2 regions of the Streptococcus sp. 11273D007BT genome follow, and region 2 is predicted to be linked to the other one. Evidence: predicted binding sites of a transcription regulator. Region 2 holds the regulator's gene; the other holds the start of a gene.
What was found. The regulator Rex, encoded in region 2, represses fermentation and respiration genes when NADH is low (regulators of the CRP and FNR family bind a similar motif). The targets are predictions, from matches to a motif close to TTGTGAANTANTTCACAA.

Region 1: the regulator Rex is predicted to act here: its motif matches at 3,976-3,993, upstream of adhE (bifunctional acetaldehyde-CoA/alcohol dehydrogenase).

The regions. Positions count from the first base shown of each region.
Region 1 covers NZ_JBPWPE010000001.1:143,677-159,388, reverse strand. The annotation lists gene ACEE75_RS00890 (uracil-xanthine permease family protein) at 1-962, opposite strand, end outside; gene adhE (bifunctional acetaldehyde-CoA/alcohol dehydrogenase) at 1,300-3,948, opposite strand; gene ACEE75_RS00880 (acyltransferase family protein) at 4,158-5,960, opposite strand; gene ACEE75_RS00875 (hypothetical protein) at 5,957-6,364, opposite strand; gene ACEE75_RS00870 (low molecular weight protein-tyrosine-phosphatase) at 6,374-6,802, opposite strand; gene ruvB (Holliday junction branch migration DNA helicase RuvB) at 6,906-7,913, opposite strand; gene purB (adenylosuccinate lyase) at 8,130-9,428, opposite strand; partial or broken gene ACEE75_RS00855 (SRPBCC family protein) at 9,677-10,055, opposite strand; gene ACEE75_RS00850 (phosphoribosylaminoimidazole carboxylase) at 10,128-10,352, opposite strand; gene purK (5-(carboxyamino)imidazole ribonucleotide synthase) at 10,383-11,450, opposite strand; gene purE (5-(carboxyamino)imidazole ribonucleotide mutase) at 11,437-11,925, opposite strand; gene purD (phosphoribosylamine--glycine ligase) at 11,951-13,213, opposite strand; gene ACEE75_RS00830 (LysM peptidoglycan-binding domain-containing protein) at 13,376-14,716, opposite strand; gene purH (bifunctional phosphoribosylaminoimidazolecarboxamide formyltransferase/IMP cyclohydrolase) at 14,921-15,712, opposite strand, start outside.
Region 2 covers NZ_JBPWPE010000001.1:1,051,247-1,066,958, reverse strand. The annotation lists gene ACEE75_RS05505 (Dam family site-specific DNA-(adenine-N6)-methyltransferase) at 1-192, shown strand, start outside; gene ACEE75_RS05500 (serine/threonine-protein kinase) at 529-2,037, opposite strand; gene ACEE75_RS05495 (hypothetical protein) at 2,724-3,410, shown strand; gene ACEE75_RS05490 (VanW family protein) at 3,441-4,295, opposite strand; gene ACEE75_RS05485 (YqeG family HAD IIIA-type phosphatase) at 4,295-4,882, opposite strand; partial or broken gene ACEE75_RS05480 (IS3 family transposase) at 5,111-5,382, shown strand; gene ffh (signal recognition particle protein) at 5,440-7,008, opposite strand; gene ACEE75_RS05470 (putative DNA-binding protein) at 7,030-7,362, opposite strand; gene ACEE75_RS05465 (XRE family transcriptional regulator) at 7,484-8,230, shown strand; gene ACEE75_RS05460 (GntR family transcriptional regulator) at 8,269-8,967, opposite strand; gene ACEE75_RS05455 (IS30 family transposase) at 9,070-10,023, opposite strand; gene guaA (glutamine-hydrolyzing GMP synthase) at 10,392-11,948, shown strand; gene ACEE75_RS05445 (redox-sensing transcriptional repressor Rex) at 12,338-12,976, shown strand; gene ACEE75_RS05440 (gamma-glutamyl-gamma-aminobutyrate hydrolase family protein) at 12,986-13,681, shown strand; gene radC (RadC family protein) at 13,683-14,366, opposite strand; gene ACEE75_RS05430 (alpha/beta hydrolase) at 14,417-15,304, opposite strand; gene msrB (peptide-methionine (R)-S-oxide reductase MsrB) at 15,308-15,712, opposite strand, start outside.

The DNA of each region.
Region 1 (15,712 bases), 910 kb from region 2:
TTACGGATCACTGAAACACTAGCGATACGTGTCAAACCAACAACACCTGTATTTTCACCGTAAGTAGTATTGGCTGGACCACCGATAAAGGCAGATACAGCTGTTGCAACCCCATCGCCAATCAAAGTGCGATTTAAACCTGGCTTTTTCAAGAAGTTACGACCACAAATTTCACCTAAAACCATGTGATCTCCGATATGTTCTGCAATTGTCACGATAGCAATTGGTAAAATAGCAAAAGCTTCTGGTCCAAAGTAAAGGTTGTATTCTTTAAAACTCTTAATCCCTGTCGCAAACGGTAAGCTAATATCTGGTAGAGCAAACCATGCTGCTTCTTTAACTGGTGTAAAATCTACCATCCCCAAGCAAACAGCTACCAGATAACCCCCTACAATTGCAATCAAAAATGGGATGACACGCATAAAGCCACGGCCACGTGTTTGAATGGTTACCGCAATCATGAAGCTCACGGCAGCAACTAACATATTTTTCCAGTTCCCATCTTCTACAAAACCAGCTGATGTTACCGCTGTATTGGCAAGTCCTAAACCGATTACCATAATCATCGGCCCAATTACAATTGGAGGTAAAAGACGGTCAATCCAAGCTGTTCCGATTTTTGAAACCACTAAGGCTACGACCACATAGAGTAAGCCGACCATCATGACACCAGTTTGTCCTGCGCTGATATCTCCTCCCATCTGCTCCTTGGCAAAAGCCATCGCTGAAATGTAGGCAAATGAAGAGCCTAGATAAACTGGGACACTAAACTTGGTAGATACCATATAGATCAATGTCCCTATCCCTGAAGCCAGTAAAGCTGTCGAAACAGACATCCCTAATAAAATCGGAACTAGGATTGTCGCTCCAAACATTGCAAAAACGTGCTGTACACTCAGTAACAAGCCTTTTGCAGTATCTGGCTTTTCATGAATATCAAATAATAAACGTTTCTCTGCCATTTTATCTCCTTTTTCCTCCTATTTGGATGGCCCCTAAATAGGAGGGTGTTTTTTCTATTGGACTTATTTTTGACAAAAAAATAAGTCTCCATAATGAAATGAGACTTGGGTAGATTGATTTTCGATAAAGTTACACCACAAAATAAATACAGATTTCAGTATTTTCTGCTCCTGTTTTGTAGTTTATTGTTCGAAGTCCCTTAGTAGGCTCCCTGTCCTACCTTAAAAGTCCTAATTTCAATTATCCATTTTACCTAATTTCTCCATCCTTGACAAGCCCCTAAATCAAAAAATGAGATTGAAACATCGTGTGTTTCAATCTCATTGGCTGATAAACTTATTTTAGACGTCCTGGGCGTTCTTTGTAGCCATAGAAAGCATCTTCGATGATTTCTTGCATATGATCCACCATAGCTAGACGTGGGTTAGCTGGAGTACACTGATCTTCGTAAGCAAGAAGCGCTAATTCACGAGAGTGTTCTTTCAACTCTTTCTCATCAATACCTTGTGCTTTCAGATTCATCTCAATACCAATACGCTCACCAAGGTCATAGACAGCTTGTGCGTAAGCTGCTACAGCTTCTTCTGGTGTTGAACATGGCAAACCTAGCATACGAGCAATATCTTGGTATTTTTCATCTGCTTTGTAGTAGTTGTATTTAGGCCATGTTGCTGTCTTAGATGGACGTGTTCCGTTGTAGCGGATAACATATGGTAATAAGATAGCGTTAGTACGACCGTGAACAGTATGGAAACGTCCTCCGATTTTGTGCGCCATTGAGTGTGAAATTCCTAGGAAGGCATTAGCAAAGGCCATACCTGCAATCGTTGAAGCGTTATGCATTTTTTCGCGTGATGCAAAATCTGCATTTTTAACAGAACTTTCTAGGTTTTCAAAAACAAGCTTAATGGCTTGAAGAGCAAGACCATCTGTAAAGTCGTTGGCTACTGTTGACACATAAGCTTCTGTGGCGTGGGTCAAAACATCCATACCAGTGTCAGCTGTGACATGAGCTGGCACGGTCATAACCAAGGCAGGATCCACAATGGCAATGGTTGGTGTCAATGAATAATCTGCAATTGGATATTTGCGATTATTTGCTTTATCAGAGATAACAGCAAATGGTGTCACTTCTGATCCCGTACCAGATGTGGTTGGAATAGCAATAAACTTAGATTTCTTACCAAGTTCCGGGAACTTGAAGGCGCGTTTTCGGATATCCATGAATTTTTGAACAAGGTCATGGAAGTCCACTTCTGGTTGCTCATAGAAGAGCCACATAACCTTAGCCGCATCCATTGGTGAACCACCACCTAGTGCGATAATGGTATCTGGTTTAAAGGTACGCATCATCTCGGTTCCTTTATAGACCGTTGTGATGTCTGGATCTGGCTCAACATCTGCAAAGATTTGATAAACTACATTATTGCGACGAAGGTGAAGTTGCTCCAAAATACGATCCAAGAAACCAAACTCAACCATGGCATGGTCAGTTACAATCATGACACGTTCAACATCACGACATTTTTGGAGGTATTGAATAGAATCACGTTCGAAGTATGTTTTTGAAGGAACTTTAAACCACTGCATATTGTTTCTACGTCTTCCTACTTTTTTGATGTTCAAGAGATTAACCGCACTCACGTTATCACCGATAGAGTTACGGCCATAAGAACCACAACCAAGTGTTAATGATGGTAAGAATGAGTTGTAAACATCACCAATACCACCGAAGGTAGATGGTGAATTCCAAATCACACGAATGGCACGAACCAAAGTTCCAAATTCTTTGGCTAAAGCTGCATCTTCTGTATGGATAGCTGCAGAGTGACCTAAACCATCAAACTCAACCATGAGACGCGCTTTTTCAAGGCCATCTTCACGAGAATCTGATTTCAAGACAGCAATTACTGGTGATAATTTCTCGCGTGTCAAAGGTTCATTGATACCAACTTCTTTACACTCTGCTGCTAGGATGTTTGTACCTTCAGGAACGGAGAAGCCTGCTTGTTCTGCAATCCAAGTCGCTGGTTTTCCGACGATGTTTGGATTCAATTTAGCTTCTGCACAATTTTTACCATTGGCTTTAGCTCCAAAGCAAAATTCTTCTAGGAGAGCTTTTTCTTTTTTATTAACAAAGTAAGTGTGATAGGATTTAAACTCTTTGACAAAGTCATCATAGATTTCTTTATCAACAATTACAGCTTGCTCTGAGGCACAGACCATTCCATTATCAAATGATTTAGACATGACAATATCATGAGCTGCTTGACGAACATTAGCAGACTTTTCAACATAGGCTGGAACGTTACCTGCACCCACACCAAGAGCTGGCTTACCACATGAGTAAGCTGCGCGTACCATGGCATTACCACCTGTAGCAAGAATCGTAGCAATTCCATCATGGTTCATCAAAGCCGCGGTCGCTTCCATTGAAGGTTTTTCAATCCACTGGATACAGTTTTCAGGAGCTCCTGCAGCAATGGCCGCATCACGCACAATACGAGCAGCATGTGCTGATGACTCTTGAGCTGATGGATGGAAGGCAAAGACAATAGGGTTACGTGTTTTGAGAGAAATCAATGATTTAAAGATTGCCGTTGAGGTTGGGTTAGTAGTTGGTGTAATCCCACAGATAACCCCTACAGGCTCTGCAATCAATGTTAATCCTGTTACATCATCTTCTTCGATGACACCAACTGTTTTAGTATGGCGCATATTATTCACCACATGCTCGCAGGCAAAGAGGTTTTTGGTTGCCTTGTCCTCGAAAACACCACGACCTGTTTCCTCATAAGCATGCATAGCCAAAACACCATGAGCATCTAGGGCTGCCACTGAGGCTTTTGCAACGATATAATCTACTTGTTCTTGATTAAGTTTTCGCATCTCCTCTAGGGCAACAAGACCTTTTTTCACTAGAGTATCGACATGCGCTTGTGCTTCAAGTGCTTTTTCTTCTTTACTTACAGTTTTATCAGCCATATTTTCCTCCAAAGTGATTCAACAAGTTTGTTAAATCTTTCACATTTGTTACGTTTTCTATTATAGCTTACTGGATTAGATTTGTAAACCCTTTCATGTAAATTTTTGTAATTTTCCTATTTTTAACGGTAAAAAATGAGACTAGGTTGATGTACCTAGTCTCAATCGTTTATTTTAAAACATTTTAGCTCAAAGCTCTAGAAGAGATGTTATTTTTCACCTTTTGCTGGAGCTTTTGCTGCTTTTTTCAAGGCAGCTTGTAGGGTTTGCGCATAAAGCTTGCCACCTTCTGAATCATCTGAGCCGTTATCTTTATAATGCACGCCATCTGTGCCAGGCCAAATTTCAGGATGATCAACTGCTACTTTATACCAATCTGCTATCGTGATATAGTTGTACTTCTTGGTTAATGTCAACTCATAATCACGCGCTTCTTTAACAGCCGCCTGATTTTCCTTACCATTATAAGGGGTCACAAAGACTAAGTGGTGCCCTTTAGGTAAAGCATCGATGAACTGCTGGGTATCATCTTTATAATCATAAACCGAATTAACCCCAACGGCGATTACCACTGTTTCTGGAAGGGTCTCATTTTTGATATGATTTTCAAAGATATCAAATGCCAAATCGAAATTACGACTCACCGCAGAGTCTTGCTGAGCATTTGGAAGGTATTGGCTAAGAGCACCGCTTGAGCTGAGGGCAACAGAGTCTCCAATAATCAAGACTTGACTACCTGTTTTACCAATATTTTCCTTATCCGCTAAATTACGCGTCTGGCGCATTTGATCATTTGATTGGTTAAGTGAGCTCACTAAGAGATTGGTCTCAAATTCTCCCATTTTTGGAGAAACAGTCGTTAAAAAGAGCATCAAAACACCGAGAGCTGCAAAGCTAGTGTAAATCCATTTGCTGTAAGGTCTGAGATCAAAGTCCCATCGGAACAAATGAGAAGACTTGCCTGCAATCAATGGCTCTAAAACATAAAAAGAAAGCGTCGCAAAAAGATAGGACAACAGCACCGTAACCATAACGGCTTGCGTGTTAGAGAGCATTTGTGAAAAAATCACGTAAAACGGCCAATGAAAGAGATAAACACCATAACTTGTATCGGCTAAGTAAGTGACAAAAGCTGGTTCTTTAATGCTCGTTTGATCACTCAAGACGCGGCAGGAATAAATCATGACAGAGGCAAACAAACTTGAGAGAACAAAACCAAATAGATAAGTAAAAAGATGGTCAAAATCCAGAATCAAGCTTAGCAAGAATAACAGCGCAAAACTTCCCAAAACATAAGTGATAACTCTTGAGGTTTTCCATAAGCGAACATTCTTTTTGAAACGCTTGGTCGTATTTTGTATCCCTGTCATCGTTGCAAAAACACTACCAAGAAAGAATGGGAAACTGTGTGTCCAAGTAGAAAAATAAATGCTTGAAAAATTATGGACAAAAAACGACGAGATAAACATCGCTAAAAATCCTGCTAAAAACAAGCTACTAGATACCATAAATACAACACCTCGGTATTGCTTGCTATTTTTCACTCTCTTTCCTAAAAACCAAAGCAAGAGTCCCCAAACGATGTAAAAATGAACCTCAATGGCCAAACTCCATGTGTGAACAAAGAGATGCGGGACAAATTGCGCCTCGTAGTTCCCACCTGTCATAATCTCATAAACATTGGTCATGAAACCAAATGTTGCTGCAATTTGGTTACCAATACCTGCTCTAAAATCAGTCTTGATAAGAAGCGTAAAAGGCAAGGTAATCAGGACCATGAGCACCATGGGAGGAACAATTCGATAAAATCGCCTTCTAAAAAAACCAATGATATCAATTTTGTGATTTCTACTATATTCATCCAATAATAAAGCTGTGATCAGATAGCCAGAAAAAGTAAAAAAGATATCTACTCCAATAAAGCCACCTGGGAACTGCTTTTTAAAAAAATGGTATAACAAGACCAGCAGTAGCCCTGTAATACGTACAAAAGAAAACCATTTTATTCTCATTTTTGATAAATCCCCTGTTTAAATGTTCCCTTATAGACAGCCTTGGTCTCTGTTATCAATGTTCCTTGACCATCGGCCTGACCATTCTTAAAATGCCCCTCATAAGTCCACCCAGCCTTAGCGATAAACTTCCCTTGGCCACTGAAGGTGCCATTTACAAAGTTCCCTTCGTAAACATCTCCATTTTTATAAGTCAGTTTTCCTTGACCATTCATGCGATGGTTGACAACATATCCTGTATATTTGATATTCCCCTCATCTAAGACCAAGCTTGTTTTTGTTTGAAAATTCAAAACCAAAACCGACAAGGAACACGCAAAAATGACAATTAAAGTTAAAAACTCCAGCCTCTGCCGTAATATTTCTGGAGTTAGTTTCAACCTAGCTCGTTTTTCCTTCTTCATACTTATCCTCTAATCTCCATTTGCTTTTTCAAACCAAGCCTGACACCCTTTTGTGACTAGGGCATAGGTTTCTTCAAAATCACCTGTATAATAGGGATCAGGTACACCAACCTCACCAAAAAGGTGAATCTTATGATCAAACTCACCCGCTGATAAGCTTAACAGATCTGCAACGTTTTGCTCATCCATCCCTAAAATTAAATCAAATGTCTTCAAATCATCCAGACTAATCTCTTGTGAGCCTTTTGTGTGATCATAAGCAATATGATAGTTATTTAAAATTGCCTGAGTTCCTCTATGAATAGGATTTCCATGTTCCCAACTAGATGTTGCTCGACTTTCAACTTGCCAATCTGTACCTTTTGCAATATCTTTCATCACAAACTCCGCCATTGGACTGCGACAGATATTACCCAAACAGACAAAACAGACTTTCATAGGATATCTCCTTTACTCTATTGTTACTATTATACCTAAATTAAGGAAAATAAAAAAGGGAGTGAGAAAATCCCCTTAAAATAAAGGGTCACTCCACCTTAATCTATGATTTTTTCGCCAAAGAATAGTCATATCCCAAATGATCGTAAGCTTTCTCTGTTGCCACTCGACCTGTTCGTGTCCGCATCAAAAATCCTTTTTGAATCAGATAAGGCTCATACATATCCTCAACCGTCTCTCTCTCCTCAGCAATATTGACAGAGAGAGTTCCAAGACCAACTGGCCCTCCACCATAAAGCTCAATCATGGTTCTTAGAATCTTTTGATCTACATAATCAAGCCCTTCTCTATCAACATCAAGCATGGTGAGGGCATCATCTGTCATCTTTTCATCAATATGACCATCTCCCATAATCTGAGCATAGTCTCGAACACGCTTGAGCAGACGATTGGCAATACGGGGTGTCCCACGACTTCGCATGGCGAGTGATTTTGCTGCTTGATGCACAATATCCATTTCAAAAATATCAGCTGTTCGCTCAACAATCTCTGTCAAATCATTCAGCTCATAATATTCCATATGCCCTGTAATTCCAAAACGAGCACGCAAAGGATTAGACAGCATCCCTGCCCGCGTCGTTGCCCCAATTAGCGTAAAAGGGGGTAACTCTAGATGCACACTACGGCTGGCTTCTCCTGCTCCAATCATAATATCAATATAGAAGTCCTCCATAGCGCTATAGAGCACCTCTTCTACTGCCATTGGCATACGGTGAATCTCATCAATAAAAAGGACATCTCCTGCCTCTAGATCATTTAAAATAGCCACCAAGTCCCCTGCTTTTTCGATACTTGGACCTGTTGTCTGTTTCAGATTCACTCCGAGTTCATTGGCAATCACAAAAGCCATCGTGGTTTTACCAAGTCCTGGTGGTCCAAAAAGAAGGACATGATCCATCGCTTCATCACGCAACTTAGCCGCTTCAATAAAAATCTTCAGCTGGTTTTTGACCTTATCCTGCCCAATATATTCTTTTAAATATTGAGGACGGAGGGTACGCTCTGCATACTCCTCGTCCCCCATCATATCGTTATCTAAAATTCTTGTCATAGACCTATTTTACCATAAATTCTCTAACGATGAAAAGTTGAGCAAAAAGAAAGAGCCCTGTCAGACAGGACCCTTTCAGGAGATTTATGAAAAGAATATCAGCTAAATCTAGCTGATACTACTGAACAAGTGTTCAGTAGAAGTTTTAGGATAAAAGTAGTATAAGCCTTCAACCTTAAACTTTCCTTAAGCTCTCAAATTATTGATAAATTGTTATTACTCACCTAATCCGATACGTTCAAAGACTTCATCTACACGTTTAGCATAGTAGTCTGGGTTGAAGAGTTCATCGATTTCTTCCTGGCTGAGTTTAGCTGTCACACGCTCATCTGCTTCAAGTAGAGGTTTAAAGTCCACTTGATTGTCCCATGATTGCGCCGTTTTGGGTTGCACCAAGTCGTAGGCTTCCTCACGGGTCATGCCTTTTTCAATCAAGCTGAGCATCACACGCTGGCTGTAAATCAAACCAAAAGTTGACTCCATATTGCGTTTCATATTTTCAGGGAAGACCGTCAAGTTCTTGACGATATTGCCAAAACGATTAAGCATATAGTTGATAAGAATAGTCGTGTCAGGTGTAATGATACGCTCCGCTGACGAGTGGGAAATATCGCGTTCGTGCCAAAGCGCCACATTTTCAAAAGCCGTCACCAAGTGACCACGCACCACGCGAGCCAGACCGGTCATATTTTCAGAGCCGATAGGGTTGCGTTTATGGGGCATAGCAGAGCTGCCCTTTTGCCCTTTAGCAAAGAACTCTTCAACTTCACGTTGTTCAGATTTCTGTAACCCACGGATCTCTGTCGCCATACGCTCGATAGACGTTGCAATCAAGGCTAGGGCTGAGAAATATTCTGCATGAAGGTCACGAGGAAGGACCTGAGTCGAAATTTCCTGCGGACGAATACCCAATTTACCACAAACATACTCTTCCACAAATGGAGGAATGTTAGCAAAGTTTCCAACCGCACCTGAGATTTTACCAGCTTCAACTCCCTTGGCCGCCACATCAAAACGCTCCATGTTGCGTTTCATTTCGCTATACCAAGTCGCCAGTTTCAGACCGAAGGTCGTTGGCTCCGCATGAACACCGTGGGTCCGCCCCATCATGATGGTGTACTTGTGCTCACGCGCCTTGTCAGCGATGATATTGGTAAAGTTTTCAAGGTCGCGACGGATAATGTCGTTGGCCTGCTTGTAGAGGTAGCCGTAAGCCGTATCCACCACATCGGTCGAAGTCAGACCGTAGTGGACCCACTTGCGTTCCTCGCCAAGACTTTCCGAAACCGCACGCGTGAAAGCCACCACATCGTGACGAGTTTCCTCTTCAATCTCTAAAATGCGGTCGATGTCAAAAGTTGCCTTCTCACGAATCAAGGCCACATCTTCCTTGGGAATCTCACCCAACTCAGCCCAAGCCTCATCTGCGAGGATTTCCACCTCCAACCAAGCCTTGTACTTGTTCTCTTCACTCCAAATAGCCGCCATCTCAGGACGGGAATAACGTTCGATCATATGTATGATACAGAGGGCGCTAAGAAAACGAGAGAAAAATAGGAAACTGACGCTGTGTGCTAGCGCACAAGACAGTTTATCTTTTTTCCGACGCTTCTAGCCCGAGTTCAAATACTCGAATCTGCCCTCTCTCCTTTCCATTTATTTTATAATTTTATTGCTTAAGGAAGTCCGTAGCCTGTATTCAGTTCAGAGAATACGATGCTCTTTCTTTTCGGTTCTCTATTCTATTTTACTTGCAGTTCTTTTTATAAATCTCGGAAATACTGCTTTTGTTGCTTTCTTAGATAAAGCCAGACAAATGGTGTCAAGATAACATTTTTAACAGTGACATTTTCTGTAAAATCTAGGACAGTTTGCCCATCATGATAATCAAACTGTCCTAGCCAAGTGCCTTGGAGATTTTTATTTTCAAACTTAAGTTCCCAGAGCTTGTACAAATCGACTTTGGTCACCTTAAAATTTGTCTGAATACCGTTCTGGTAGTATTCAATAAATTGGCTATCATCTCTACTTTTCAAATTGCCCAAAATGACTTCTTCAAGTTTAATTCGATAAGTCTATTACAATTTCCCATACCTTATCAATGGGATGAAAAAAAGTTACTTTCATATTATGTTTTACCATAAATTTACTCCTAGTTCATTTAACCACTAGATTGGCATAAATATGGCATAGATCCCTAAAAATATTATATCCTCACTCAAACTCCTCTTTACCTATTGCAACAGATGGATAATGTCCCATTTTGGAAAGATCCCTATCTAATGGCAAGTCATAAATAGCAAGATAATCATTGGGATACTGTATCTGTAACTCTGCCATCTTTTCAGAAATAGACTGCTCATTTTTAGAAGCAAAAACAACTTCAACCACGCCAGTTTTATGACTTTCAACAAAGGCATGAACAATAATTTTAATCACAGAAATCCCCCCTTTATAACTTTCCGCTCCCTACATCTCTACCTCAGTATCCTCTGTCAACACCGTCACATGTCCCATTTTGCGATTGTGCTTCGCTTCTAGTTTACCATAAAAGTGGGGGTGGGCGGTAGGGTTTTCTTGAAGAAAGGTTTGAGCTGCTTCCATGTCTTGTCCTAGGACGTTGATCATAACGGCTGGAGAAAGCAGGCGGATAGGAGGTAGAGGCTGTCCTAGAATGCCTCGGATATGGGTATCAAACTGTGAAAAATCACAGGCTTCAATCGAATAGTGTCCCGAATTATGTGGGCGAGGGGCGATTTCGTTAACCAGAATATCCTGCCCTGCCACAAACATTTCAACGCAGAGGGTGCCTGCTAAATGGAGCTTGTCAGCAATTTGCAGAGCCATAGTTTTGGCTTTTTCAGCAAGTTCATCTGAAATACGGGCAGGCACGATAGTTTTGTAAAGAATATTATTTCGGTGGATATTTTCCTGTACAGGAAAGACGGTGTAGTCAGAGCCATTGCCAGACACAAGGACGGAGATTTCCAGGTCGAAATTCACAAACTCTTCCAAAACACACTCAGCAGAGTTAGCTAACTGACTAGCCTCTACCAAGTCCGCCTCTTCTCGAATAACCTTCTGCCCATGTCCGTCATAGCCCCCAGTCGCTGTCTTTAAGACATAGTTTTTGCTGAGGTCCAGTCCTTCTAGGTCTAGGCTAGAAGTGACGACTTTGTAGGGGGCGACTTGCACGCCAGCTTTTTTTGCCAAAAAATCCTTCTCAAAAATACGGTTCTGGGAAATGCGGAGGAGGTCTGTCCCCTGGGGGAGCTGGCCGTCCTTGATGACCGCGTCCAGTCCGTCGGCATCGACATTTTCAAACTCGTAGGTCAGGACATCGCACCGATCCGCCAACTGTTTGAGGGCCGCCACATCGTGATAGGGAGCGACGATGACCTCGCTGACCTTGGAGGCTGGGCAATCCGCCGCGGGATCCAGTGTGATCACCTTATGGCCCATGTAAATGGCGGAAATAGCCATCATCTGACCCAGCTGACCGCCACCGATAATTCCGATTGTTTTAGATGAGGTCATCTGTCATCGCCTCCGCAATTTTTTCCTGTTCCTTGGCAAAACCTGCCAGCTGAGCCGCAATGGTTTGATCTTCAATGGAGAGAATGCGAAGAGCTGTCAGGGCTGCGTTGGTGGCACCTGCTTCGCCGATCGCCATGGTCGCAACAGGCACACCACCCGGCATCTGCACGATAGAGTAGAGCGAATCCACTCCGCTAAGGGCACGGGACTGGACAGGAACACCGATGACAGGCAGGGTGGTCTTGGCTGCTACCATACCTGGCAAATGTGCTGCACCACCCGCTCCTGCGATGATGACCTTGATGCCACGACCACGCGCCTCTTCGGCATGACGGAACATGAGGTCTGGTGTGCGGTGGGCAGAGACCACTTTCTTTTCATAGGCTACGCCAAATTTGTCCAGCACATCTGCTGCTTTTTTCATGGTTTTCCAGTCGGAACTAGACCCCATGATGATGGAAATTGGAATGTTCATACTTGTCTTTCCTTTTCTGTATCCCTTATTTTACGGCCTTACTTCCAATATCTGTCCGATAAAAGAGTCCTGTCGTATCCTGATTTTTCAGCTCAAGGTAAATTTTTTCCTGGGCTTCTTGGACGGTGTCTGCTGTGGTGACTAGCATATAAACCCGACCGCCGTTTGATAGCAGTGCTCTGCTATTTTCCGCAAAACGAGCCCCTGCATAGTAAGTGATGATATCACCCTCGGTCTTAGACGGCAAGGTCACACCTTTTTCATAATCCAGAGGGTAGCCATTTGATGCCACAACTACCCCCAGCGTCACGCCGCCGTCTAGCCAAGTAATCTGTGGCTCTCTACCTTCTAAAATATCAGTGATATTTTGGGCAAAGTCTGATGTCAAACGAGGCAAGATAATTTGGGTTTCAGGATCCCCAAAGCGAGCGTTAAACTCGATAACCTTAGGCCCTTGCTCCGTCAAAATCAAGCCTGCATAGAGAATCCCAAGATATGGACGACCTTCTGCTATCATCCCATTAAGAACAGGCTTGATGATGGTGTCAACTGCCGTGTCCACCACACTTTGAGGAAGATGAGGAACTGGCGCATAAGCCCCCATACCACCTGTGTTTGGTCCCTTATCCCCGTCAAAGGCACGTTTGTGATCTTGGGCAGTCGGCATAATGTAGAACTTATCACCGTTGACAAAGGCAAAGAGAGAGAACTCCTCACCTGCCAAGAACTCCTCAATGACCACACGCGCACCTGAGTCACCGAACTTATTGTCTAAAAGCATATCACGCGCCGCATCGACTGCTTGCTCAACAGTTTCTGCAACCACTACACCTTTTCCTAGCGCTAAGCCATCTGCCTTCACCACAATTGGTGCGCCTTGCTTTTCGATATAGGCTTTAGCTTCTTCGAAATCTGAAAATGTGCCATAGGCTGCAGTTGGAACGTCGTACTTGACCATGATTTCCTTGGCAAAGTCTTTTGACCATTCCAGCTCTGCGGCTAATTTTTTAGGACCAAAGGCTTTTAGTCCTACCTGTTCAAAATCATCGACAATACCTGCTGCTAAGGCATCATCTGGACCAATAAAGGTCCAAGAAATGTCATTTTCTTTGGCAAAGGCAATCAATTTAGAATGTTCGGAAATTCCGATATCAACCAAATCCAGACCATCCAAGGCCATACCATCATTTCCAGGAGCGACAAAAACCTGCTCGACACTGTCAGATTCTAATAATTTCTTTGCGATCGCATGCTCACGACCGCCAGACCCCACAACAAGTAACTTCACAGATGAAACCTCATTTCACGAATTTTATATACCGATTATACCAAAAACAATCGTCTATTTCCAATAAAATCTGGTAGTTATAAGGAGAATTGATAAAAGAGTTCGGTTCATAACAAAAAATCAACCAAGGCTTACGCTGGCTGATTTTCTAAAAATAATAGATTACCCATTAAAAGAAATGTGAACGTGATCATAGTGATTTTCTGTCACACTGCCACGATCTGGCATGAGATTCCAAGTGTTAGCTGGACCATAGATATTGTTCACTGGGGCATAAAATTGTTGCTCCCAAATAATATAAGAAATATTGGCAGAAGCCATATTATCAATAGCGTATTGAGCTACTTGATCGCCTAAATCTGACCCTACTGGTACCATGACATCAACAGCAAGACCTTGTCCGTGATCTTGAGGATCTCCTGCACGGTAGCCCCCGATATCACTGATTCCAAATTGATTAGCCACAGCTTGTTGGAAGCTAGCTGCCACAGGTTGAAGACCAGTACTATTGACCGCAACATTAGTTTGACTAGGCGTTGCCGCCTCACTTGTAACAGTTGTAACTTCTGATACTGGTTGAGCTTCTGAATGCACAACCTCTGAGCTAGCGACATATTCACTAGCAGGAGTTTGATTGACAATATCAGCTGTCAAGCTAGCAACCGTACTACTGTCTGAATTAACAGAAGTTGCTTCTTCGGAAGTTACTGCCTCAGAACTAGCCGTAGGAGAAGCGGGAGCAACCTCTGAGCTAGCGACATATTCACTAACAGGAGTTTGATTGACAATATCGGCTGTCAAGCTAGCAACCGTACTACTGTCTGAGGTAACAGAAGCTACTTCTTCTGAAGTTACTGCCTCAGAACTAGCCGTAATAGAAGCAGGAGCAATCTCTGAGCTGGCGACATATTCGCTAGCTGGAGTTTGATTGACAATATCAGCTGTCAAGCTAGCAACTGTACTGCTATCAGAGTTAACAGAAGCTGATTCTTCGGAAGAAACCTGCTCAGAATTTGCAAGTGCTGTGGTCGCTGGTGCAGATGAAGCGACTGCTTGCTCTGAAACTGCTTCTGATATTGGTTTTAAATCAACAACTTGATCTTGCATCACTACTTGTTGACTAGCTAAATCAGCAGTGGCAACCACTTCATTTTGCAGTGGATTTTCTGTTGGAACTGAAATTTCAACAGAAGTGGCTTGATGATTTTGATCATAAACCGTTTTTAAGACAGTATTTGGAAAAATGAGATCCACATTGGCAATCTGATTAATTTGTGCGAGAACCGCTAAATCAATCTCCATCGCCTCAGCAATGCTACTCAGAGTATCCCCGTATTGAATCGTGTAGGTCACACTATTATTTTCTTCAATCAGATTTGCTTTAACTTCTTCTACAGTACGCGCTGTCCAGATGCCATCTTGCTCATCAGCTTTAGCATGACTAGCTGCAAATAGTGATAACGTCAGTGTTGAAGCAAGGACAATTTTTTTATTAATAAACATTTTTCTTCCCTTTCGTTCTCTCGATAGAAAATATCTTAACATAAATTTTGAGTAAAAAATGTCTATTTAAGGCTTCTTAAAGAAACTGTATCATAGATGTAACATTTTGATACACTTGTCATAAACTACTAATTAATAGTAATCCAAACAAAAAGAAGCTGGAAAATTCCAGCCTCTCATGATTCTATTTTTTAAATATCAGGTTTAATGACGGAAATGTCTTACGCCTGTAAAGATCATGGTCAAGCCATGTTTGTTAGCAGCATCGATAGAGTCTTGGTCACGCACAGAACCACCCGGTTGGATGATGGCTTTAATGCCTGCGGCTGCAATTTCTTCGATATTATCTGCAAATGGGAAGAAAGCATCTGAAGCAAGGACAGCTCCCTCAAGACGCTCCTTAGCCTGCTCAATAGCGATACGAACAGAGGCAACACGATTGGTTTGACCAGGGCCAACACCAAGTGTCATCTTGTCATTTGTGACAATAATACCATTTGATTTGACATATTTACAAGCTTTCCAAGCAAACTCAAGTGCAGCTTGTTCTTGTTCTGTTGGTTGACGGTCTGTCACCACTTGCCAATCAGATGGATCCTCTGCAATGACATCTTGGTTTTGTACCAAAAGACCTCCGACAACACCCGTGTACTCTTTTTCAATCTCACTCTCATCTTGCGCATCAAAAGCCAACTCAAGAAGACGGAGATTTTTCTTCTTATTGGTTAAAATAGCTAGCGCTTCTTCTGTATAGCTCGGTGCAATGATGATTTCTAAGAAAATCGGGTGCATCTTTTCAGCCGTCGCAGCATCTACTTCTCTGTTCAGCACAACTATGCCTCCGAAAATGGATACTGGATCAGCTTCATAAGCATAATCCCAAGCTGTCTCGATGTCATCGGCTTGACCGATGCCACATGGGTTCATGTGCTTGAGTGCCACAACCGTTGGACGGTCTTTAAAATCACGGATAATACGAATCGCCGCATCCGCATC
Region 2 (15,712 bases):
CAATTAAATGCTAAAGGAATAAAGTTTGCACTATCAAATATTCTAGTTCATAAAGGAATTGAAAATAAATTGCTAAAAAAATGGGTAGAAAACTATAATGTTCATATACTAAACTTTAACTATAATAATTCGAACTATCAGTCAAAGGCAAAAAACGCTAAAACAATCGAAGTTCTCATTACAAATTATTGAAATAAATGATACCATTTGTAAAAAGTCTTTGGTTTATTTGATAATAACTATTGAAATTGCCTATAACTCAGTTGATTAAAAACGTTCCAAGGTCAAAGCAACTATGGAACGTTTTTATTTTGCTATCTTTCATAAGGTGTTTACTTTAATATATATAGCGTTAACAAGTAAAAATATAGATTTTTTCAATTGAAGGTACAACAGAGTCAATTTACACTTTGATAAACATTAGGTTTCTGAAATTGTTTGAGTAACAATTATCGAATGTATTGGAATAACTACAATGAAGATCGTATGATAAAAAGTAACAAAGATGGAAATAGCAAATCTACCTTATCATCTTTCTAGTATTGATTCTATCATAGGTTCAATACCTATTGATTTTAACTCTTCAATTTTATCTTGTGCATAAAATCTCCCGCCAATATAAGCGACATAGTGCAAAATCTTAGCTGCTGTTTCGTTAACAATATATGAAAAATCTCCCTTCAATACTCTATAAGATAAAACTGCAAAAGAATCCCCATCTTCAAATCTTCTTAGATGACTTTCATAATTTGAATAAATTAACTGAATTATATGATTAGCATGCGGATCATCAATTTTCATAAATTGTATCAAGCTATCAACGAAAACACTTCCTTTACTAATGCAATTTTTACATATCGCATCACCTTGTAATTCGTAAATATATGCTTCTACTTCTGAATCAAAAATACTATTTGATATTTTTAACCACATATTCTCTTCATATTTTTGATTATTTCTTATTATTATCCATTGATTCAAAGCTTCCAGCATATCACTTGCATTCTGGTACCTGAATTCTGGACTTAGGCTAGTAGCCTTTTCGCACACTGAACGAAGATAATGATTGTAGTCAGTAGGAGTTTCTGTCATTATAAAATTTATTATTCGTCCTAGTGAATAAACATCGCTACGTTTGTCTGCATCCTTTAGTAGTGTAAGTTGCTCAGGAGCACAATAAAAAAGTTGACCAAATGAAGCTGTATCCATCGTTTGGTGGGACGTTAATGTATTTAAATTTTTGCCCAATCCAAAATCTGCTATTTTGATTATCCCTTTAACTTGAAAAATGTTGGTAGGACTTAAATCTCTGTGAAGATAACCATTATCATGTACTAAAGACATAGTGTGCAATACTTGACGGATAATATTCAACTTTGAATCATTAGTGAGCTCGCTACTAGTAATGAATTCATATAGAGTCATTTCAGCCCTTTCCATAGTATAAGAGCAGTTTCCCTCGTTAAAGTCATAAACTTCTATTACATTGCCAAACTCAGAGCAAGACTTTGTTATTTCAAACTCCCTCTTCAGCCTACTCCGAAGAGATTGTCTCTTCACGGATTCATCGTTTAATTTTTTTAACACTAATCCTGTAGATTTTTGTAAGTATATGTTAGCGAAGCCGCCCTTTCCAATCTCAACCAAATCTTGATCAATCTCAACAAGGTGGAAGCGATTGTCTTTCCTAGTAAGTACCAGTGAATACACAGAACATATTTTATTTAGCTCAACTATAACTTTTTCTTGATGAACAAAAGCATCAACTTCACTTGTTTTAAGCTCAGTTAATATATAATTTTTACTAAGTATGAGATTTATAAAAGAGTCCAACTTTTTGCTATTGTTTAGTTCGACTAATTTATCACAAACATATCTCCATCGAGTATTGAAACCTCGACTGTATTCATCTTGGTAATTGAAATTATTATTAAAGAATGAAACTAATTGTGGACCTGACTTATATAGAAATAGCTCTTCTTGATCTCCGCAAAATATCTTTGATAATATCTCTAAAAATTCCAGGTTTATTGACATATTCCCTCCAGTGAATATATTATTTCAAAGATCCTTATTAAGTAATTATAACACGAAAAAGACAAATAGTTCGAGACCGTAATAAAAGTTAAACTAATAAAAGATTCTAGTTCTATATTCGCAAAATTTCATCTTTAGTACCCTATTTAATTATGTTAAAGAGCTTAGAAAAATAGAAATATCCCCCAAAATCCTTTATAATATAATGTAACTGAAAAAATGTACTTTTGAAAGTGCTGCACTTCATCAAATTATGGATGATAAATGTACTTTTCAAAAGAGATACAAAGAATAAGGTAAGCTAATCATTATGTACAATAAATAACCCTATTCAAAAGTACAAAATAAAAATAAAGTACATTTTTTAATCAATGTACTTTATGCTTCTATCCCAGTATTATCAAGGGTTTAGACCATGTTAGGTCAATTGTTCATAAATTTTTAGTTTTTAAAAAATAACCAAAAAAATTTTTTAGGAAAAATCAGCTAAAAATGTACTTATTATTATTTTTGTAGATCCACCACACTTTTATCTTCAAGCGTTTAGTTAATGTTTTGGGATCTCTGAGTAAGATATTATCACGTTGTATATTAATTTATTCTCTACTTAGACACACACTTATATCCTAACCTTTTATTGTATTACGGTCTTTTTCATGGTATAATATGCTAGTTATTAGGAGATTTTGGGAAAGGATTTTAATGTTTTGGAAAAATCTGAATTAATTGTTATGTTAACACATAATGATTGCACCGTTGAAAATGCTTATGAAATTTTCGAGCAATGTAAAGATTCAAAGGCTAAATTCTGGGGGTTTAAGGAAAAACCATTACCTTTAGAAAAGATGAAAAAGTTATATGCTTATATGAAATCTTGTGGTAAAACAACATTTCTTGAGGTTGTTGAATATACAGAGAAAGAATGCTTAGAAGGGGCTCAAATGGCTCTTGAATGCGGTGTCGATATCCTGATGGGAACCATCTTTTTTGACTCTGTGAATGCATTTTGTCAGCAACATAATCTCAAATATATGCCATTTGTTGGTAAAATTACTGAACGTCCTTCTATTTTAGAGGGATCTATCGAAGAAATGATCCAAGAAGCACATACTTACCTTGAAAAAGGGGTTCACGGCTTCGACTTGTTAGGCTATCGCTATACAGGTGATCCTGTTCTTCTAAACCAACGCTTTGTCGCTGAGGTCCCTGCTCCAGTTTGTTTAGCTGGAAGTATTGATAGTTACCAACGTTTAGATGAGGTCTTAGAAGCATCGCCTTGGGCATTTACAATTGGCAGTGCTTTCTTTGAAAATCGTTTTGAGGGCAGTTTTGCTGAACAAATTGATAAAGTTTGTGATTATATTAACAAATAAACAGATATTGCTGAGCAATATCTGTTTATTTTATTCTCTAATTTGTTCTACTGGAATTTGACTATAATCAAACATCACCTCTGAGTGATTATCTAAAACCAATAAACGCCCTAGTACTTCCTTCGAGTCTTTATCCAAGGTCTCACGATAAATTTTTGAAATACGGTAATATTTATCACCTTCTTTTTTAAAATGATGATCTTCTTCGACTAATTGATAGGTCCAAGGGAAAGGAACTTGACTACGTAACTCTCCATATAAATGATCCTCATCACACCAAATTAAAATCTGGACATCTTGATCAGTATTATTTTTAAAACGATAATCCGCATAATTATAGCCAATGGATGTCCCAGTTGCAAAAGGAATCCGTTTTTCTCCATCAGGAGCCAAAGCATCCGAGTGACTATGAAACTCAACAACGTCCATAGGACTATGAAGAATCAAGAGGTGTAAGGTATTTGCCAGATTACACAATCCACCTCCCATACCTGCTTCTATCTTATCTCCGATAATGACTCTACCATCTTTATACCCATTTTTTTCTGAAATTTTTCCTACTAATTTCCAAAAAGAAAAAACTTGACCTGGTTTAATGATAATACCGTTTATTTTTTCACCAGCTAGTCTAATATTGACGGCTTTATTTTCTTGTAAAATAGGATCAATCCCTTTTCCACGCTTAATCAAACCAGATTGAGAACTTGAAACCAAGTTAGGTAAAGCTTGCGCCTGATAGCTATCTGCAAAACGATCTTTACTCTGCATATTTTGAATATGGCGCTTAAAGATTTCTTTCTGTGTTGAAATCTCATAACAGATAGGGTGGATATCGCAAAATAAAATTTCTTTTCTAAAAAACTTAACAACGTTGTTTACTACCATTAGACTTCTCTCTTTTCAATCTCTCCAAATGTTTGCTGATCATATAGCCCAAACAAACGATAAAGTTGTAATAGGATCTTTTCTACCCGTCTTTTTTTTCCTAATTTAGTCTCATTTTTTTGAGGCAAAAAATTCACAATAACACTATCAAGCCCCGCCCGATTAGCTCCTAATACATCTGTAAAAATTTGATCACCAATAACCAGTGTCTTATCTTTTTCGACGCCTAGAACAGTCAAGGCTTTTAAATAGGCTTCAGGGTGTGGTTTATTAGCTAAGGGGATATAGGGGACAGCTACATTTCTAGTAAACATTCTAATCCGTTCATCAGAGTTATTGGAAATCAATAAAACTTTAAAGCCAATAGATTGGACATATTGAAGTAAAGATTCCACCTCTGGTGTGACATCACACCCGTGCGGAACCAGAGTGGCATCAATATCAAAAAGAATAGCTCTAAATCCTTTTTGATAAATGTTTTTATAATCAATCGAGAAAACACTTTTGACATGCTGACGTGGTAAAAACTGTCTTATCATCCTAATAATCTCCTTTAATCTCCATATTTTTTGATTATAACATATCAAATAAAAATTGGTCAAGATGACTATAAATGTTCACTATTTTAATAAAATAACAAGAAAACCCATTGTCTCATTTGATATACTCCCCTTATAGTGGAGTTTTATTATGTCCAAAAGAAGTCCAAAATCTGTCTATGAGAAACTAGAAATTGTTCTACTTCACTTGACTTGGAAGAAGGGAAATCACTTAGCTGGTTAGCTAGGCACCACGGTGTGTCTAAAGACAACCTATTGATTCTCAGAGAGCGAGGATCGCAATACACCTCGAAAGATTATTATCGCCTAACTACCCAGTATCAGATGAACCGCTTTATGTCTTGTGTTGGTAAGTGTATTGACAACGCACCAATTGAGAGCTTCTTCGGACACTTTAAGACAGGGTGCTATGATTTGAAGAAGTATCAGACATTGATGCTTACATCCATTTTTACAATCACTAACGTTTTCAAGAACGCAACAACGGCCTTGCCCCTCTTGAAATGAGGAACAAGGCCGTCGCCTAATCTTTTATTGTTTCATTGTCCACTTGACAGGGAGCTGTTCGTTTTCTTGTTATTTGTTTATTTACGCTTTTTCTTAGCTTTCTTAATCTTATTCGCTTGGCGTTTCATGGCTTGTTTCATCGCAAACTGCCCCACTCGACCTTTTAAGCCACCTCCAAAGAGTTGAGTCATATCCATATCTCCACCTAAAGATGATAAATCAGGCATACCTCCCTGAGCCCCCATCATACCTTCCAAAGCAGACATGTCCATACCACTCATATCAGGCATATTTTTAGGAAGATTATTAGGGTTAATTCCCATTTGTTTCATCATTTTATTCATGTCTCCAGACATGACACCTTGCATCATTTGTTTTGCTTGATTAAAGTCTTTTATAAATTTATTCACCTCTACAAAGCTGTTGCCAGAACCACTTGCAATACGGCGGCGACGACTTGGGGTCAACAAATCTGGATTTTCACGTTCAGCAGGTGTCATAGAGGAAACGATAGCACGTTTTCTGGCGATTTCTTTTTCGTCCACTTTGAGATTGGCAAGAGCTGGATTTCCTGCCATTCCAGGTAGCATTTTTAGAAGATCTTCCATAGGCCCCATATTTTGTACCTGATCTAGCTGGTCAATAAAATCATTGAAATCAAAGGTGTTCTCACGCATCTTTTCGGCGAGTTCTAATGATTTTTTCTCGTCATATTCTTGTGATGCTTTTTCAATTAGGGTCAGTAAATCCCCCATCCCTAAGATACGGCTAGCCATGCGATCAGGATGGAAAGTCTCAATATCAGTAATTTTCTCGCCTGTACCTGTAAACTTAATAGGTTGACCGGTGATTTGACGAACAGATAGTGCAGCTCCCCCTCGTGTATCACCATCAATTTTCGTCAAAATAACCCCTGTAATAGCTAACTGTTGATTAAACTCAGCTGCTACATTAGCCGCCTCTTGTCCAATCATGCTATCTATAACAAGAAGAATTTCATCTGGTTGAGCTAGTGCTTTAATATCACGTAACTCTTCCATCAACTTCTCATCAATTTGTAAGCGTCCAGCTGTATCAATCAAAACATAATCGTTACGATTTTCACGTGCCTGAGCTAAACCTGCTGCTACAATCTCAACTGCTGAATGCTCTGTCCCCATATCAAATACAGGAACATTAATTTGCTGACCTAAAGTCTTTAACTGATCAATAGCTGCAGGGCGATAAATATCAGCTGCAATCATTAGAGGGCGGGCATTTTCTTCTTTAATCAGTTTATTTGCTAACTTCCCTGCAAAAGTTGTCTTACCAGCCCCTTGTAAACCAACCATCATAATAATGGTTGGAATTTTAGGTGATTTGTTAATTTCGGATGTCTCAGCCCCTAAAACTGTCGTTAACTCTTCATTAACGATTTTAACGATTTGCTGACTAGGATTAAGGGTATCAATCACTTCATGTCCAACAGCACGTTCACGAACACGTTTGATAAAATCTTTAACAACAGGCAAAGCAACGTCAGCTTCAAGCAATGCTAAGCGGATTTCTTTTGTGACCTCTTGAACATCTTTTTCAGATAAGTTTTTCTTTCCACGAAGGTTTTTAAAGACACCTTGTAAGCGTTCTGTTAAACTTTCAAAAGCCATAATATTTTTCTTCCTTTTCCATCAATCTTTATTATCAATACTCGTTAGGAGGGTGAGTTTTTCTTGCAAATACGAATCACCTGTATAACGTTCAGCAATCTCGTCAAAAATTTGACTACGAACAATGTAATCTGAGTACATATGTAGTTTCATCTCATAATCTTCTAAAATTTTTTCTGTTCGCTTGATATTATCATAGACCGCTTGTCGCGATACGTTAAATTCTTCAGCAATTTCAGCCAAACTATAATCATCTGCATAATACAACTCAATATAGTTCATCTGTTTATCAGTTAATAAAGCTGCATAAAACTCAAAAAGCGCATTCATACGATTGGTTTTTTCAATTTCCATAAGGAATATTATATCAAAAAAAGCCTTTTGACGCTATATTTAAACAATCATCTATTTTTAAAAAATACGTTTTTTTCGTATTTTTATTGAAAATTGGTTGAGAATAATTTATAATAAAGATATGAAACAAAATGAGCGTATGACTGAAATTGCTAAAAATATTTCATTTTATCGAAAAAAAGCCAAGCTGACACAAAAAGCTCTAGCAGAAAAAGTAGGAATCAAACCCAGTACACTGTCGGATTATATCCACTTACGTAGCACTCCTTCATTTACTGTATTACAAGCTTTAGCCCAAGTTTTTTCGGTACATGTGTCAGATATTGACACGGCATATAAATCCACACCGCATAGTGATATCACGGAGGACGTTATGAAAACCCTAAATCATTTAAACCATAATGATCAAGAAAAAGTTCTATCTTACGCCAATACCCTACGAATAAAAAGTGAAGAAAAGATTATTTCATTACCGAGTCGATTATACGATGTCCAAACCGTAACGAAACTTTCTGCTGGAAGAGGGTATTCTTATGACGATTATGAAACACAAACGGTACAAGTTCAAATTAAACCTCCAAGTTGTGATTTAGCAAGTATTGTGAGCGGGGATAGTATGTCCCCTGATTATTGTGATGGCGATGTCGTTTTCCTAACAGATAAAGGACTTACCACATATACTGGGCAAGTTTGCGCAATAGCTTATGACGATGAAACCTATATCAAAAAAGTTTATAGCGATAAATATGGCTTAAAATTAGTCTCTATCAATCCAATATACGATGATATTTACATTGATTTTCCCTTAGAAGAAGATAGTCACCTCAAAATATATGTCGTTGTGGGTTCTGCAAAGGTTGTTCGATAAAGAAAAAAGCGAGTAAGACTCGTTTTTTTCTTTATCATTCAATTGTTCTCAAGATAAAACTCGAATCGATCACCAACATACTGACTACGAACAAATTCAAACGGTTGTCCATCTGTAAAGTAAGAAACTTGTGTCAGAGCAAGGAGAGCCTTTCCCTCATCAATATCAAGGTAGGCTGCTACTTCTTTTTCAGCAATTTTAGCTGAGATTGTTTGTTGACTTTTCCCAATCTCGTAGCCATTTTTGACGAGGGTCTGAAAAAAATGTTCTGTAATCTCTTCCTTTCTAAAATTTTTTATCATTTTCTCTGGAATTGCAGCAACTTCATATACTACGGGAATATGATCTGCATAACGGACACGTTCCATTCTAATGATAGCTTCTCGAGGACTGAGTTGTAATTGTTGCATCTCTTGGCTACTAGGTTGTGTTTTAATATAAGAAATTAACTTACTTGATGGCAGTTTTCCTTGTGATTTTACAATTTCAGTGAAGCTGGTTGTTCCTCTCATCTTTTCTTGGACACGTCTGCTGGCGACAAAAGTTCCAGAGCCAATACGGCGTTCTAAGATGCCTTCATCAACTAATAATGTGATAGCTTGCCGCAAAGTCATACGGCTTACTTCAAAATTCTCAGATAAATTTCGTTCACTAGGTAAACGTTGACCAATTTTCCAGATGCCTTGCTCAATATCCTGTTTGATAGCATCATGAATACGAATATATGCAGGTAACATACTCTCTCCTTCTAGTTTCATTTAATAGTATCAAATTTTTTTAAATATGGCAAAGACAGATTCAGCTGAGTCCGACTTATCTCCCCAAATTTCAAGTTGAAGTTAGCCACCCAAAAGAAATTCACTTGGCGACTTGTAGTCCAAGCATTTTTTAGGGTAGTTATTAATCCAATTTTCGATAAAAGCGACTTCTTTCGGAGTCGTTTTCTTGGTTCCTTTAGGTAACCATCTCCGAATCAATCGATTATGGTTTTCATTTGAACCTCTTTCCCATGAAGAGTAGGGATGTGCATAGTAGATATGTTCCTCAGGAAACACTTCAACCAATCGACTAAATTCCGAACCATTATCTGCAGTTATTGATAAAATATGATACTCAGCTATTAGTAACCTAAGTGCCTGATTGACAGATTCAGCAGTTTTATTTGGAATTAATCTTATGATTTGGTGTCTACTTCGTCGGTCGGTTAAGACTAAAAGACACTGATTTTTCGCTCTGGTTAGTAGAACTGTATCAATTTCATAATGACCGTTTTCCAATCGAAGATTGATGACCTCCGGTCGCTCTTCAATTGATTTACCAGCTGGCTTAAAGTTCGGACTGGCTTGCTTCTTGACAGCTTTCCATTTTCTAGGATAAAGCATATCCGCTTTTGTCAAACCTAAATGACCATTATGAAACCAATAGTAGATAGTTGAAATACCAACTTTCACTTGCTTCTTCTTAACCATCATTTCAGGCGAAAATTTTTGCTTATGATAGTGTAAAATCTTCTCTTTCATTTCTTTCGTTAGGATTATCTTTTTAACCGACCGTTTTCGATTGGATTGGTAAACAGTTTGTGCATAATCAGCAGAATAAACTTTCTTGTAGACCCCTTTTCGCACTTGTTGTAAGGTTGTCCCACGCTTGATTTCATTATGAATTGTTTGAGGAGCCTTTCCAAGCAAGCCTGCAATTTCACGATTGGACTTATTTTCAAGTTTCCACCGCTCAATCAAGCGACGGTTATCTATTGTCAAATGTTTCCCTTTTGGTGTATAATACTTTTGCATCTCTGTGCCTTTCCTTGTGTTTGTGGTGAACAACAAGTATAGCACAGAGGTGTTTTCTTATACCTTACATCAGATTTCATTTGACAACAGGAACCCTTGAAGCTGTTTTTTCAGCTAAACCAAGGCTATGATTAGCCTTGGGCACCTAGCCTAACAGCTTCAAGCCTGTTATCAAATGAAATCATCAACTTACTCAAACATAGTGAAACATCTAATTCTTGACTAAGGTAAGGTGGCTAACTTCATTATAGAACTTTCGGTCCGACTTATCTCCTAGTATTTTCAATATAACTCTATATCTTTAATTGTATTTACTGTAGCTTTGTGATAGAATGAGGAGGATAAATAATTTTATTTAGGAAAGGGACATGATGACAGACTTTAATGACATGCAAAAAATCATCGTACTGGATTATGGGAGTCAATACAATCAATTGATTTCTCGTCGTATCCGTGAAATTGGGGTTTTTTCTGAACTTAAAAGCCATAAAATCACAGCGAGTGAGGTACGCAAAATTAATCCAGTAGGGATTATTCTTTCAGGAGGACCTAATTCAGTCTATGAAGAAGGCTCGTTTGATATTGATCCTGAAATCTTTGAGTTAGGAATTCCTATTTTAGGAATCTGCTACGGCATGCAATTACTTACTCACAAACTGGGTGGCAAGGTTGTTCCTGCTAGTGATGCTGGAAATCGTGAATATGGGCAATCACCACTCACTCACACTACCGACTCTGAACTATTTGCTACGACTCCTGAACAGCAAATTGTCTTAATGAGCCACGGTGATGCTGTCACAGAAATCCCAGAAGGATTTGTCCGTACTGGTACTTCTGCTGATTGTCCATTCGCAGCAATTGAAAACTCTGAAAAACGTATCTACGGTATTCAGTTCCACCCAGAAGTACGTCATTCTGAATACGGAACAGATATTTTACGTAATTTCGCTCTTAATATCTGTGGAGCAAAAGGTGACTGGTCAATGGATAATTTCATTGAGATGGAAATCAAAAAAATTCGTGAAACTGTAGGTGACAAAAAAGTTCTTCTTGGTCTGTCAGGTGGAGTTGACTCTTCCGTCGTAGGTGTTCTTCTTCAAAAAGCAATTGGAGATCAATTAATTTGTATCTTTGTTGATCATGGTCTTCTTCGTAAAGGGGAAGCTGATCAAGTTATGGAAATGCTTGGTGGTAAGTTTGGCTTGAACATTGTTAAAGCAGATGCTGCAAAACGTTTCCTTGACAAACTCGCTGGAGTTTCAGATCCTGAGAAAAAACGTAAAATCATCGGTAATGAGTTCGTTTATGTTTTCGATGATGAAGCTAGTAAATTAGAAGATGTTGCTTTCTTAGCACAAGGAACCCTTTACACAGACATTATTGAGTCTGGAACAGAGACTGCTCAAACCATTAAATCTCACCATAACGTGGGTGGACTTCCTGAAGATATGCAGTTTAAATTGATTGAACCATTAAATACACTGTTTAAAGATGAGGTTCGTGCTTTAGGAACAGAACTTGGAATGCCAGATGAAATCGTTTGGCGTCAACCTTTCCCTGGTCCAGGGCTTGCCATTCGCGTAATGGGAGAGATTACAGAAGAAAAACTAGAGACCGTTCGTGAATCTGATGCTATCTTGCGTGAAGAAATTGCAAAAGCAGGTCTTGATCGTGACATCTGGCAATACTTCACAGTTAATACCGGTGTACGTTCCGTTGGCGTTATGGGAGATGGGCGTACCTATGATTACACTATCGCTATCCGTGCCATTACTTCTATCGATGGTATGACAGCTGATTTTGCTCGTATTCCATGGGATGTCCTACAAAAAATCTCAGTTCGTATCGTAAACGAAGTTGATCACGTTAACCGTATCGTCTATGATATCACAAGTAAGCCACCAGCAACTGTTGAGTGGGAATAGAGTTAAGTTAACAGACATAAAATCCTTAGAAACCAGTATTTCTAAGGATTTTTGTTTGATATCGAATGAAACAGACTATGTTTTATCAACTGCGTTGAGATCTCTTTTTATTCAACAGATTACACTGATCAAACTTCAAAAAGAAATGTAAACAGAGACAAAAATTGTGTCATAACACTGATTGGCGTACCTCCACTGACGAACTTAGTTTAGAGGTGAATTTTTGCTAATCTTCACTATGGTTATTCTAGCACCTGTATCTAAGTCAATTTTTGACTTCTGGATAGGAGTATCAAGAACATCTGATGGTTTTATATTATCAAAAATTGTTGTTATTTTCACAAACTTTTTGTTACAATGGTAAATGAAGGTATGAGGAGGTTATTTATATGAGCTTATTAGAAAGAAATATCCCAAAAGCCACTGCCAAACGTCTGTCGCTTTATTATCGTGTTTTTAAGCGTTTTAATGCAGAGAATATTGAAAAAGCCAATTCAAAACAAATTGCAGAGGCAATTGGGATTGACTCAGCGACAGTTCGACGAGACTTTTCTTATTTTGGAGAACTTGGTCGTCGTGGTTTTGGCTATGATGTCAAAAAGCTGATGAATTTTTTTGCTGATATTTTAAATGACCACTCCTTAACCAATGTTGCACTGATTGGCGTGGGAAATATTGGAAAAGCTCTGCTTCATTACCGTTTTCATGAGCGTAATAAGATGAAAATTACCATGGCATTTGATACTGATGATAATGAGCTAGTTGGCACAAAGTCTCCTGATGGTATTCCAATTTATGCCATTTCAACCATCAAAGACCATCTTGCAAAAGATGAGATTACTACTGCTATTCTTACAGTCCCTAGTCTCAAAGCTCAAGAAGTTGCTGATATTTTAGTCGAGGCTGGTATCCAAGGAATACTGTGTTTCTCACCTGTTCATCTATCAGTTCCTCGACATGTGGTTGTGCAATATGTTGACTTAACCAGTCAACTGCAAACCCTACTATATTTTATGAATCAAGATTAAGGAGCCATTATGTCAAAACCTATTATTGGAATATCAGGTAATGAAAGACCAAATTATAAGTATCCCGATATTATGTGGTCTTATACTCCTACTAATTATGTCCAAGCTGTTCAAGCCTCAGGTGGTGTCCCGCTTATTATCCCTGTTGGTGATCCTAAATGCGCTAAAGACTATATTTCTATGGTGGATAAACTGATTTTAACAGGTGGACAAAATGTAGATCCTGTTTTTTATGGCGAAGAAAAAGATACTAGCGATGATGATTTTCATCGTGATCGTGATTTATTTGAATTTGCCTTAGTAGATGAAGCTATTAAACAAAGAAAGCCGATTTTTTCTGTCTGCCGCGGAACGCAATTGATGAATATTGCCTTGGCTGGTTCGTTAAATCAAGATATCGAAAACCATTGGCAAGATGCACCATCTGATTACCTTAGTCAGCAAATGATTGTGTCAGATGATAGTGTCCTTCTTCCGATTTATGGAAAGTCTAGCCAGATTAACTCCTTTCATCATCAGAGTATTAAGGAATTATCTCCTTTGTTAAGGGTGGTTGCTTACGACCCTAAAGATGATACCATTGAAGCTGTTGAATCTATCCATCCTGATATTCGATTTTTGGGTGTTCAATGGCATCCAGAGTTGCTCCATGAAAGCAGAGAGGAAGATCGTAGCTTGTTTGACTTTATTGTCAATGAGTTTTAAGCTAACTACAATAATCCGTTTCTTCTCGAAAGCTATAATAGTTCTTTTTCCCAATAATCAAGTGGTCTAAAAGCACAATTCCCATGTCCTCACAAGATCGCTTGAGTTTTTTTGTGAATTCTTCATCTTGAAAGCTAGGTTGGATAGCACCTGAGGGATGGTTATGAACGATAATCAAAGAGGTTGCCATATTTTTACAAGCGTAATGTAATACCTCCCTAATTTCCACAATAGAGCGTCTGACAGATCCGATAAAAAGAAGGCGTTGTTCAATAATTCGATTTTGAGTGTCTAGATAAAAACCAAGAACATGCTCCTGTTTTAATTCCCCTAATTCAATCATTAGCTTCTCAGCTAGCATCTGACTCCCTAAAATGCGATCATTTTCTTCAACTTCTGCTTCTTGGATCCGTTTTGCCAACTCAAGCATGGCTTTAAGTTCGATTGCCTTAACAGGTCCGATACCTTTGATAGCTTGAAGTTCCTGTAAAGAAAGCTGGCGCAATTGTCCCAAGTGGTCAATCTTATCGAGTATTTTCTGAGAAATACTGGCAACCGATTCTTTTTTCGTGCCTGTTCTTAAACAAATAGCAAGTAATTCTTGTGTACTGAGTTGTTCTGGTCCTCGTAAGGCGAGTTTTTCTCTTGGCATTAGACTGGTTTTAGGAAATGTAATATTATACATAAAAAAGTACCTCCACTCTTTTATTCGTAAGTGAAGGTACTTTTACTTTTTTAATCCATATATTTTTTAAAGAAAGCTATAGTATCATCATTACAGGTGATAGCACTTTGATCCAAGATATTGAGGTGAAAGACATGTTTGAGTCGATTTTCTTTACCGCCGTATAAATGATAACTGTACTCAATTTCTTTTTCGGTTAAGGTAGCTGCCAACAGGAGGCTTTCGGATCTGAGAAAATCAGCCACAGAGGTTGTAATAAAAGTAGGCGGGAAATTCAGCTTGATCTTATCTAAAACAGAAATTTTTTTCAGGTCGCGATAGTAATGCTTTGACGACAAAAAGGCATGAAGCAACTTTTTAGTCTGCTTATCTTGCTTAGTTTCTTTTAAATCAAATTGATAAATCCCAGCATTTAAAGCAATCGCCTTTAACGCTAACTGTTCAGGTTTATCAAAAGCGTAAAATCGGTTATAAGCTTGACTGTTAAGGTAGGTAACGTAAAGGCTCAAGAGATGAGCTCCTGCTGAATCACCCACTGCAAATAGATTATTTGTATTCAACTGATAATTGGAGGCATTTTTTAATAACCAATGAAACACAAGATTAATGTCCTCCAACTGTGCTGGAAAACGATGTTCTGGTGCTAATCGGTAACTAAAATTGATAACAGCAAAGCCCCGCTGTGCTAAATTCATGCCATAATACTGATAAAGCTCCTTATCTCCATAAACCCAGCCACCTCCATGAACATTAATAATCACAGGAAGTTCTTTATCTTTGATTTCTAATGGGCGATACAGATCAAGAATTTGCCACTGCTTATCGCTACCATAAAGGATATCTCTATGCTGTTCAATATCCTTGGGAATCATGAGGTCTTTATCTCTTCGACGGTCTGATGCCGCCATTGTTTGTCGCATCTCTTCAATAAATGTCATTATCTACTCCTTAAAAAGCTCCTTCCAACGCCCATAGCCCTCTTTATCCAAATTTTGATAAGCAATAAAACGCAGAGCTGCCGAATTGATGCAATAGCGTAACCCCCCTGTCTCTAGCGGACCATCGTTAAAAACATGCCCTAGATGTGAGCCGACTTTCTGGCTTTTTACTTCAATTCGATACATATGGTAGGAGAAATCATCGTGATAGGTGACTAGACGATTGTCTATGGGTTTTGTAAATGCTGGCCAACCACAGCCAGATTGATACTTATCAAGGGACGAAAAGAGTGGCTCTCCACTGACAATGTCAACGTAGATACCCTTTTCAAAAAACTGATTGTATCGACCTGTAAAAGCTGGTTCTGTTGCAGCGTGTTGGGTGACTTGGTAAGCTAAGTCACCAAT